2 linked regions of the Piscinibacter sp. HJYY11 genome follow. The protein of the gene in region 2 interacts with the protein of the main gene of each other region in a pairwise test. Links are inferred from orthologs where the notes say so. Each region holds a gene or a part of one and is shown on either strand. Other genes may lie near its edges.

The links. Proteins that work in one complex are often made in the same cells at the same time.
Region 1: the proteins of rlmN (region 2) and ftsZ interact in binary tests that used the Escherichia coli proteins (3 or more experiments, as listed by UniProt). The link is inferred for Piscinibacter sp. HJYY11 from one-to-one orthologs.

The regions. Positions count from the first base shown.
Region 1 is NZ_JAERQZ010000001.1:2,098,752-2,104,384, reverse strand. Bases 1,874-4,666 are described here. They hold ftsZ (cell division protein FtsZ), read left to right. Parts: upstream 1,874-2,566; coding sequence 2,567-3,766; downstream 3,767-4,666. Other genes in these bases: lpxC (UDP-3-O-acyl-N-acetylglucosamine deacetylase), read left to right, coding at 3,936-4,666; ftsA (cell division protein FtsA), read left to right, coding at 1,874-2,368. In the rest of the region: JI745_RS09620 (D-alanine--D-alanine ligase), read left to right, coding at 1-309; JI745_RS09615 (cell division protein FtsQ/DivIB), read left to right, coding at 312-1,130; more of ftsA, read left to right, coding at 1,139-1,873; more of lpxC, read left to right, coding at 4,667-4,871; JI745_RS09595 (hypothetical protein), read left to right, coding at 4,977-5,216; JI745_RS09590 (pyridoxamine 5'-phosphate oxidase family protein), read right to left, coding at 5,223-5,633. UniProt on the Escherichia coli protein: Essential cell division protein that forms a contractile ring structure (Z ring) at the future cell division site. The regulation of the ring assembly controls the timing and the location of cell division.
Region 2 is NZ_JAERQZ010000001.1:806,671-812,387, reverse strand. The notes cover bases 2,597-5,383. They hold rlmN (23S rRNA (adenine(2503)-C(2))-methyltransferase RlmN), read left to right. Parts: upstream 2,597-3,312; coding sequence 3,313-4,455; downstream 4,456-5,383. Other genes in these bases: JI745_RS03635 (helix-turn-helix domain-containing protein), read left to right, coding at 5,260-5,383; pilW (type IV pilus biogenesis/stability protein PilW), read left to right, coding at 4,452-5,267; ndk (nucleoside-diphosphate kinase), read left to right, coding at 2,830-3,255; JI745_RS03655 (pseudouridine synthase), read left to right, coding at 2,597-2,747. In the rest of the region: SMC-Scp complex subunit ScpB, read left to right, coding at 19-867; more of JI745_RS03655, read left to right, coding at 864-2,596; more of JI745_RS03635, read left to right, coding at 5,384-5,717.

The DNA of each region.
Region 1 (5,633 bases), 1.3 Mb from region 2 along the record:
TACCAGAACAAGTACTTCACCGACGTCGTCAAGTACCACGTGCCGAGCGGACTGCCGGAGGCGGAAGAGCGCGAGATCCAGCGCATCGTCGTCCAGGCCTACCGCACGCTGAACTGCCGGGGCTGGGGCCGCGCCGACCTGATGATCCGCAAGAGCGACCGCAAGCCTTTCCTGCTGGAGATGAACACCTCGCCGGGCATGACCTCGCATTCGCTGGTGCCGAAGTCGGCCGCGGCGAATGGCATGCCCTATGAGCAGCTCTGCCTGCACCTCATCGCCAACGCCTCGCTGGACAGCACGAAGACCTGAACATGCGCGCCCACGCCGCCACGCCTCGCTTCGACCCGGCCGCCGTCGAGCTGCCGGGAGAGGTGCGCCTGCTCAACATCACCGCCTCGATGCTCTTCGTCGTGGGTGGCGTGTTGATGGCGGTGCTCGCGTTGATGTGGCTGATCCGCCAGCCGGTGTTCAACATCAAGTCGGTGAAGGTGGAGGGCGAGGTCACGCGCAACAGCGTGTCGACCATCCGCGCCAACGCGCTGCCGCAACTGGCGGGCAACTACTTCACGCTGGATCTCGCGCGCGGCAAGCAGGCCTTCGAGGCCGTGCCGTGGGTGAGGCAAGCCATCGTGCAGCGCGTGTGGCCGAACCGGCTGCGCGTGCTGCTCGAGGAGCACCACGCGGTGGCGCTGTGGGCCATGAAGGACGGCGACGACCAGCTCGTCAACGCGCAGGGCGAGGTCTTCCAGGCCAACCTGGGCGACGTGGAAGACGAATCGCTGCCGACGTTGAAGGGCCCGGACGGCAGCTCGGCCGAGGTGCTGGCGATGTACCACCGGCTGGTGCCGGTGTTCGAGAGGCTGGAGATGCACATTGACCAGCTCTCGATGAGCGGGCGCGGCTCGTGGCACGCCGAATTCGACAGCGGCGCCGAGATCGAGCTCGGCCGGGGGACACAAGACGAACTGGTGGCACGCAGCGAACGCTTCGTCGCCACCGTCACGCAGGTGATCGAGCGCTACCAGCGGCCGCTGGTCTACGCCGACCTGCGACACAACGAAGGTTATGCCGTGCGGCTCAAGGGGATCACCACCACGACGGTGGCCACTCCGCCCGGCAGGAGAAATTGAGGGAACACATGGCCAAGGAATACAAGGACCTGGTCGTCGGCCTGGACATCGGCACCGCCAAGGTGATGGCGGTGGTGGCCGAGGTCTTGCCCGATGGCGAGTTGAGAGTCGCCGGCCTCGGCATCGCGGCGGCGCACGGGCTCAAGCGCGGCGTGGTGGTCAACATCGACGCCACGGTGCAGAGCATCCAGCAGGCCCTGAAAGAGGCCGAGATGATGGCCGACTGCAAGATCACGCGCGTCTACACCGGCATCACCGGCAGCCACATCCGCGGCCAGAACAGCACCGGCATGGTGATCGTGCGCGACAAGGAAGTGACGCCGGTCGACGTGACGCGTGTGGTCGAGACGGCCAAGGCGATCAACATCCCGAACGACCAGCGCCTGCTCCTGGTGGAGCCGCAGGAGTTCGTGATCGACGGCCATGAGGTGAAGGAGCCGATCGGCATGAGCGGTGGGCGCCTGGAGGTGAAGGTGCACATCGTGACCGGCGCGCAGAGTGCCGCCGAGAACATCGTGAAGTGCGTGCGCCGCTGCGGGCTCGAAGTGGACCAGCTGGTGCTCAACCCGAGCGCGAGCAGCCATGCGGTGCTGACCGAGGACGAGAAGGATCTGGGTGTCGCCATCGTCGACATCGGCGCCGGCACCACCGACGTGGCGATCTTCACCGACGGGGCGATCCGTCACACCGCGGTGATCCCGATCGCCGGCGACCTGATCACGAGCGACATCGCGATGGCGCTGCGCACGCCGACGAAGGACGCCGAAGAGATCAAGGTCGAGTACGGCGTGGCCAAGCAGCTGCTCGCCGACCCCAGCGAGCAGCTCGAAGTGCCGGGCCTCGGCGACCGTGCACCGCGCATGTTGTCGCGGCAGGCGCTGGCCGGCGTGATCGAGCCGCGGGTAGAGGAGATCTTCTCGCTCGTGCACCAGGTGATCCGCGACAGCGGCTACGAAGAGCTGCTCAGTAGCGGCATCGTGCTGACCGGCGGCGCGGCGGTGATGCCGGGCATGGTGGAGCTGGGCGAAGACATCTTCCTGAAGCCAGTGCGCAAGGGCATCCCGACCTACCACGGCTCGCTCTACGACATGGTGGCCAATCCGCGCTCGGCGACGGTGATGGGCCTCCTGGAAGAAGCACGCCTCGGCCGTGCGCGTGGCATCAAGGCCGCGCAGCAGGCCGGTTCTGTCAAGACACTTTTCGGCCGGGCCAAAGACTGGTTCCTCGGCAATTTCTGAAGACCGACTTTTTGAAATACAGGGAGTTCACATGACACGCCATCCACATCTCATCGATCGTCTCCAGCGGGCGCATCACCTGGGCCACGACCCACCTGGCGCCTGGCCACCCCAGACTGCGGGCCCACCCGCGGCACAGCAAGAAGAGAAGACGAGTTTTTCAACACACACGGCAACTGCAAAGAATTGGAGTCAGACATGGCAATCGAAATGATCGAAGAGTTCGACCTGGGCACCCAGATCAAGGTGATCGGCGTGGGCGGCGGCGGCGGCAACGCGGTCGACCACATGATTGCGCAAGGTGTGCAAGGCGTGGAGTTCGTCTGCGCCAACACCGATGCACAGGCGCTCAACCGCTCGAGCGCGCACCACCTCATCCAGCTCGGCAGCACGGGCCTGGGCGCCGGCGCCAAGCCGGAAGCCGGCCGCGCCGCCGCTGAAGAAGCGGTGGACCGCATCCGTGACGCCATCAAGGGCAGCAACATGCTCTTCATCACCGCCGGCATGGGCGGCGGCACCGGCACCGGTGCGGCGCCCGTGATCGCACGCGTGGCCAAGGAGATGGGCATCCTGACGGTGGGTGTGGTCACCAAGCCTTTCGACTTCGAAGGCAACCGCCGCATGAAGGCCGCCGACAACGGCGTGGCCGAGCTCGAAGCCAACGTCGACTCGCTGATCGTGATCCTCAACGACAAGCTGCTCGACGTGCTGGGTGACGACGTGACGCAGGACCAGGCCTTCGCGCACGCCAACGACGTGTTGAAGAACGCCGTGGGTGGCATCAGCGACATCATCCACGTGCCGGGCCTCGTGAACGTCGACTTCGAAGACGTGAAGACGGTGATGAGCGAACCCGGCAAGGCGATGATGGGCACCGCCATCGCGAGCGGCCCCGACCGCGCCACCAAGGCGGCCGAATCGGCCGTGGCCTGCCCGCTGCTCGAAGGCATCGACCTCTCGGGCGCGCGTGGCGTGCTGGTGCTGATCGCCGCCGGCCGCAGCACCTTCAAGCTGTCGGAAAGCCGCAATGCGATGAACACCATCCGCCGTTACGCCGCGGACGATGCGCACGTGATCTACGGCACCGCCTACGACGAAAGCCTGGGCGACCAGCTTCGCGTGACGGTGATCGCCACCGGCCTGTCGCCGGCCAAGCGCCAGCAGCAGGCACCGATGACGGTCGTGCACAGCACCGTGGCGCAGCGCACCGGCACCGACAACATCCCGGTGCTGACCCAGCCGGTGCACACCACGCAGACGGCGCACGACTACAGCAGCCTGTCGGTGCCGAGCGTGTGGCGCAACGGCCGCACGGCGGCGGCGAAGGTGGATGCGTTGGCGAGCAATGGCATGGACGAGATCGAGATCCCCGCGTTCCTCCGGAAGCAGGCGGACTGATAGAGCCCCCCAGTCGCTTCGCTCCTGCCCCCGAGGGGCGCCCCCCGAGAGGCCCGGCAAAGCCGGTTCCTCCGGGGGTGGCTGGAATTTGCAGTCGCTTCGCTTCTGCTATCGCTGCGGTAGGCATCCTCCAGCCCAGGGGTAAGGCCCGGCTCCTAAAATCATGGCCATGCTCGCCCAACGCACTCTCAAGTCCATCACCCGCGCCGTCGGCGTGGGTGTTCACGGCGGCCAGCGGGTCGAGCTGACCCTGCGGCCGGCCGCGGCCGACAGCGGCATCATGTTTCGCCGGGTCGACCTGCCGTCGCCGGTCGACATCCCGGTGAAGGTCCATGCCGTGTGCGACACGCGCATGGCCACCACCATCTCGCCCGGTGGCGACCCTGGCGCGCCCAAGGTCAACACCATCGAGCACCTGCTGTCGGCCTGCGCCGGCCTCGGGCTCGACAACCTGGTGGTCGACATCACCAACGAAGAGGTGCCGATCCTCGATGGCTCGGCGGCCTCGTTCGTGTTCCTGCTGCAAAGCGCCGGCATCGAGGTGCAGAAGGCGCCCAAGCGTTTTTTGCGCATCAAGAAGCCGGTGGAAGTGCGTGAAGGCGAGGGCAACACGCTCAAGTGGGCGCGCCTCGACCCGTACGACGGCTACAAGCTCACCTTCGAGATCGAGTTCAAGCACCCGGCGGTCGACCAGACCGGCCAGCAGTTCACCTTCGACATGGGCTCGGGCCAGTACAAGCGCGACATCGCCCGTGCCCGGACCTTCGGCTTCACGAAGGACGTGGAAATGATGCGCTCGCGCGGCCTGGGTCTCGGCGGCAGCATGGACAACGTGATCGTGGTCGACGACTACCGCGTGCTCAACAGCGAGGGCCTGCGCTATGACGACGAGTTCGTGAAGCACAAGATCCTCGACGCGATCGGCGACATGCACGTGCTCGGCCACCCGCTGATCGCCGCCTACACCGGCTACAAGTCGGGCCACGCGCTCAACAACAAGCTCCTGCGCGCGGTGCTGGCCGATGCCTCGGCCTACGAGATCGTCACCTTCGAAGACGAGCGCCAGGCCCCTGCCGGCCTGGCCGAACTGGCCCCCGCCTGGTAGCCGCACCTACCAGACATCTGGTAGCGCCGGGAAGTTAGGGGGTGCCCTCGGGCTATGCCGCGGCTGGCCGATGGTATGGTTCGGGGTCGTCAACCCCCCAATCGCATGGTTATCTTTGGCTGGATCATCGCCGGCATCGCCGGCTTGTTGTTCGCGTTCAGTGCGGTCTGCTGGGGCATTCACATCGCTGTCGACAACAGCGACTGGAAGCGGCTGGGCATCAAGGTCTTCCGGATCGGGCTGGTCTTCGTGCTGCTCTACATCAATGTGTATGTATACGCCCACATCTTCGGTGTGATGAGCGGAACACAGAAGCCGGTGGCCGAGGTCGTCTCGGAGGAGTAGCCGCCGTCAGGGCTGCACCCAGCGGCTGCTGCCTGTCTCAAAGACCGCCCGGCGCTGACCGTCGGGATGCAGCTCCAGCCAGTCGATCGACTGCACCTGCGCATCGACCACCGCGAAGTGACCCAGGGCCTCCGGGTCGGGCCGTGGCATCGCCCTCGGTTCGTCGAGCGCCGTGCCGGGAGGCCAGGGAGACAGGTAGTCCTGCGCGGCCGGCGAGAGCTTGATCTGCGCCCAGCGCGAGGTGACGGCCAGGCCCGATGTCTCCAGGCTCAACTTGACCCGGCACCGCAGCTGCCAGCCGAGGGCCCGCGACCACATCACGAGCGTGCCGAGAGGGTGAGACGCCAGCTGGGCCGCCTTGGCGCTGCGCCGGTCGGTGTAGACCAGCAGGCGTCTGGGCTCCGGCAAGGCCTCGCG
Region 2 (5,717 bases):
AGGATGTAGACGACGTCTATGAACACACAGGATGCGAAGCGCGTCCTCGAAACCGCGCTCATCTGTGCGCAGCAGCCCTTGCCCCTGAAGGACATGCGCACCCTGTTCGCCGATGAACTGGGCCCCGACAGCCTGAGGGCCCTGCTCGACGAGCTGACCCGTGACTGGGAAGGGCGGGGCGTCGAGCTGGTGGCTTTGTCCACCGGCTGGCGCTTCCAGAGCCGGCCCGAGATGCGCGACTTCCTTGACCGGCTCAACCCCGAGAAGCCGCCCAAGTATTCGCGCGCGGTGATGGAGACGCTGGCCATCATCGCCTACCGCCAGCCGGTGACGCGGGGTGACATCGAAGACATCCGCGGCGTGACTGTCAGCAGCCAGATCGTCAAGCAGCTCGAGGACCGCGGCTGGATCGACGCCATCGGCTACCGCGAAGCGCCAGGTCGCCCGGCCTTGTATGCCACGACCAAGCAGTTCCTCGATGACCTCGGTCTCGCGAGCCTCGAGCAGCTGCCCGTGCTGGAAGGAGGCGCTCCGGCAACGGCCGTGGCCTTGGCCGAGGCACTGCCCGACCAGGGGTCGTTGCTGGAAGACTCGGGCCAGGCGGTGCTGAGCCTGGAGGGCGAGACGGAAGCTCCCGCAGAGGCCGATGTCGAGGCCGACGTCCATGCGGAGGCCCAGGATGAAGAAGCCTCGATCGCTGTTGCGGCTGATGCGGTGGCCGAGGTCGCCGAACCTTCACAAGGCGCTGCGGAGCTTCCTGCCGCTCACCCATCCGATGACGACCACGAGGCGGTGTTGCCGCCCGAACCCTCCGAACCACCTTCAGAACCCGCGGCAGAGACCGCCCCGACGGATCCCCAAGCATGAACCAGCCTGACGACGACACCCCGGTTGACGTGAGCTCCGCATCCGGCGATGCGGCGCCTGCCGAGGCCAAGCCTGTGCGGCGTCGCCGCACGGTCAAGGCCGAGGCGGCGGCACCCGTCGAGGACGCCGATGCGCCGGCAGCCGAAGCGCCTGTCGAGGCTGCGCCCAAGCCGGCGCGCAAGCGCCGCACCGCAGCGGCCAAGTCCGGCGAGGAAGCGGACGCCGCGACCCCTGCAGCGGTGCAGGAACAACCCGCGCCACACGAGGTGAGCGAAGAACCCGTGGCGCCGCGCGTTGAAGCGGCTGACGTTGCGGCTGCGCCTGAGGGGGATGCCGGCGAAGGCGGTTCGGAGTCTGCTGGTGCGGGTGACGAGGATCGGCCACGTTCGTCACGCAACCGCCGCCGCAACCGCAAGGATCGCCAGCGCGAGCGAGAAAGCGCGCCTGACCCGGCTGTTGCCGCGCAGTCCGTTGCCAACCAGGCCGGTGAGGTGTTCGCCCAAGTGTTGTCGGGGGATTTCGACGTCGAAACGCCCGTCGCCGAAGAGGCGCCTGAAGCCACGGAGGCAGGCGATGACGCCGCCACCGAACACAAGCGCGTGCTGGCCGCCGAGCCCGACGCACCCAAGCTTCACAAGGTGCTCGCCCAGTCGGGCATCGGTTCGCGCCGCGACATGGAGCAGCTGATCGAAGACGGTCACGTGACCGTCAACGACCAGCCGGCTCATGTGGGCCAGCGCGTGTCGTTCGGCGACCAGGTGAAGATCAAGGGCAAGCCGGTGCGCATCCGCATCGTGCCGCCGCCGGCGCGCATCATTGCGTATCACAAGCCCGTGGGCGAGGTCGTCACGCACGATGATCCGGAGGGCCGCCCGACGGTGTTCCGCCGACTGCCGCGATTGCAGCAGGGCAAGTGGCAGTCGGTGGGCCGCCTCGACCTGAACACCGAAGGCCTGCTGCTCTTCACCACCTCAGGCGAACTCGCCAACCAGCTGATGCACCCGCGCTTTGGCGTGGAGCGTGAGTACGCGGTGCGCGTGCTGGGCACGCTGACCGAAGACGACCGCGAAGAGCTGCTCAACGGCGTCAACATCGAAGGCCAGATGGCCAGCTTCAAGTCCATCCAGGACGGCGGCGGTGAAGGTGCCAATCACTGGTACCGCGTCGTCATCACCGAAGGCCGCAACCGCGAGGTGCGCAAGCTCTTCGACGAAGTGGGCCTCACCGTGAGCCGCCTCATCCGCATCCGCTACGGCACGGTGGTGCTGCCGCGCGGCCTCAAGCGCGGGGTGTGGGTCGACCTCGAAGAGAACGACGTGCGCGCGATCCGCCGGCTGGCCAGCGGCAACAACCCCGGCCAGCAGCAGGGCGAGCGTGGTGGCCCGGGCAACCAGCAGAACAACCAGAAGCGCGGCAACCGCAATGACCGCAACGACCGTGGCAATCGCCAGGAGCGTGGTCCGCGTGGTGGCCAGCAGCAACCCGTGCCAGCACAGGCGCGCGAGAACAGCTACGACGACCAGGACCGTGATGACGACCTGGACTTCGACCCCAGCAAGATCCCCAACCCGCTCGAGCAGACCTTCGACAAGCGCTTCGTGCAGAAACCGCGTGGCCCGGTGGGCGGCGGCGGCTTCGGCCGCGGCGGGGGGGGTTTCGGCGCCGGTGGCAGTGCGCCGCAGCGCCCGCAGGGCGGCGGCAACAACAAGAAGGGCGGCGGCCCGCGCGAGCCGGATCCGCTGCAGACCTCCGTCGGCTACATCGGCGCCGATGCCTTCCACCGCAAGAACCGCGGCGGCCGCGGCAAGGGCGGCGGGGGTGGTGGCGGGTACGGCGGCGGCGGAGGCGGTGGCTTTGGCGGCAACCGCCGCGGCCGCTGAGCCCTGCTGGAATTACGAAGGAACCCACCTTCGAGCGTTAGAATCCAAAACTTTGCCAAGTGCTTGATTCAGGAGAAGAAATATGGCGATCGAACGTACCCTTTCCATCATCAAACCCGACGCGGTCGCGAAGAATGTGATCGGCCAGATCTACGCGCGCTTCGAAGGCGCCGGCCTCAAGATCATCGCGGCTCGCATGGCGCACCTCTCGCGCAATGAAGCCGAGCAGTTCTATGCGGTGCACAAGGCCCGCCCGTTCTTCAAGGACCTGGTGGACTTCATGGTGTCCGGCCCGGTCATGATCCAGGTGCTCGAAGGTGAAGGCGCCATCGCCAAGAACCGCGACCTGATGGGCGCCACCGACCCGAAGAAGGCCGAGAAGGGCACCATCCGCGCCGACTTCGCCGACAGCATCGACGCCAATGCCGTGCACGGCTCCGACGCGCCGGAAACGGCCGCTGTCGAAGTGGCGTTCTTCTTCCCTGGCATGAACGTCTACAGCCGCTAAGTGCTGGCCTTGCGCCTCGACGTAGGCGTTGCCTGCTGAGCGCAAGGAAACCATCTCATGACACCGGCCAACCTGCTCGACTACGACCTCGACGGACTGGCCGCGTATTGCGAAAAGCTGGGTGAGAAGCGCTTTCGCGCCACCCAGCTTTTTCGTTGGATCCATCAAAAGGGCGAGGCCGACTTTTCGGCCATGTCCGACCTGGCCAGATCGCTGCGCGACAAGCTGGCCGGCGTGGCCGTCGTGGCGCCGCTCACCGTCATCAGCGAGCAGGCCTCGGCCGACGGCACCATCAAGTGGCTCTTCGACGTGGGCGGTGGCAACGCCGTAGAGAGCGTCTTCATTCCCGAAGATGACCGCGGCACGCTGTGCGTGTCGTCGCAGGCGGGCTGTGCGGTCGGCTGCCGTTTCTGCTCGACCGGCCACCAGGGGTTCAGCCGCAACCTCACCACAGGCGAAATCGTGGCGCAGCTGTGGTTTGCCGAGCATCACCTGCGCAAGCGCTTGAACCTGGCGCCAGGCGAACGCGCCATCACCAACGTGGTGATGATGGGCATGGGCGAGCCGCTGCAGAACTACTCGGCCCTCGTGCCGGCGCTGCGCGTGATGCTCGACGACCATGGGTATGGCCTGTCGCGCCGCCGCGTCACGGTGTCCACCTCCGGCGTCGTGCCGATGATCGATCGCCTGCGCGAAGACTGCCCGGTGGCGCTCGCCGTGTCGCTGCATGCCCCCGAAGACGCGCTGCGTGACAACCTCGTGCCGCTCAACAAGAAGTATCCGATCGCCGAACTGCTGGAGGCTAGCAGCCGCTACCTCGAGCGTGCGCCGCGCGACTTCATCACCTTCGAGTACTGCATGCTCGACGGCGTGAACGATACCCCTGCCCATGCCGAGGCGCTGGTGCAGATCAGCCGCACGGTGTCGTGCAAGTTCAACCTCATTCCGTTCAACCCCTTCCCCGAGTCGGGCCTCACACGCTCGCCGCGTGATCGTGTGACTGCCTTTGCGCGCATCCTGCAAGACGCCGGCGTCGTGACCACCGTGCGCAAGACGCGCGGCGACGACATCGCCGCCGCCTGCGGCCAGCTGGCGGGGGAGGTGCAGGACCGCACCAACGTCGCCGAGCGCATGACGCGTTCGCCGATCCAGATCCATCGCAAGAACCCTTCGTCCAACACTCCGGAGAAACATGCATGAATGTGGGCCGCAATCGCTGGTGGGTCACTGCCGCTTGCTGGGCATTCAGTTCATGGATTGCCGGGTGCGCGCTGCCGCCGCCATCGCCTGCGCCAGGCGAGACGCGCGATCGCGTCACCGAGTCCGACGAAAGCGAATCCAGCAAGCGTGCCCGCGTGCGCCTCGAGCTGGCCAGCGCCTATTTCGGTCGTGGCCAGTACACCACCGCGCTCGACGAGGTGAAGCAGGCTGTCTCGCTGAACCCAAAACTCGGCGAGGCTTTCAACATGCGGGGCCTGATCTATGCCGCGCTCGGCGACGACACGCTGGCGCAGGAAAGTTTCAAGCGCGCGCTTCAGTTGAATCCGAACGACGCCGACAGCTTGCACAACTATGGCTGGTACCAGTGCCAGCAGAAGCGCTACCGCGAGGCGCAGGCCCTGTTCCAGCAAGCGCTTGGAACGCCGCAATACCCGGCGTCCGCTCGCACGCTGATGACCAGTGGCATCTGCCACGCGCGTGCCGGCGAGTGGGCCGAGGCGGAAGTGGCCTTGAGCAAGGCCTACGAGCGTGACCCGGCCAATCCTGCCGCAGCGGTCAACCTCGCCGAAGTGCTGCTGCGCCGCGGCGAGGCCGAGCGCGCGCGGTTCTACATCCGCCGTGTGACCTCGACGCCGACCCAGTCCAGCGCACAGACGTTGTGGCTCGCCGCGCGCATCGAACACAAGCTCGGCAATCGCCAGGGAGTCAATGAGCTCGGCCGTGAGCTGCGCAGCCGTTTCCCGCAGTCGCGTGAAACTTCGGCCTTCGATCGAGGCCTCTTCAATGAGTGACACCCCAGGCGACGCCCCGATCGCCGACCCCGCACCGACACCAGACACCGCCGGCAGCCTGCTGAGGCAGGCCCGCGTGGCCAAGGGCCTGCACATTGCTGCGCTGGCGACCTCCATCAAGGTGGCGCCGCGCAAGCTCGAGCTGCTCGAGGCCGACCGCTACGACGAGCTCCCCGGCGCGACCTTCACCCGTGCACTGGCGCAGACCGTCTGCCGCACGCTCAAGATCGATGCGGCACCGGTGCTGGCCCTGTTGCCGCAGCCGGTCGATCAGGGCTTGTCGCAGTTGAGCCGCGGCCTGAACGAGCCGTTTCGCGACAAACCCGGCCGGCGCGTGCCCAGTGACCTGAGTTTCCTCAAGAGCCCGATCGTGATCGCGGCGGTGGGGCTGTTCGTGGCCAGCGTGGTGCTCTATCTGCTGCCCGTCGGTTGGGTGGCCGAGTTGACCGA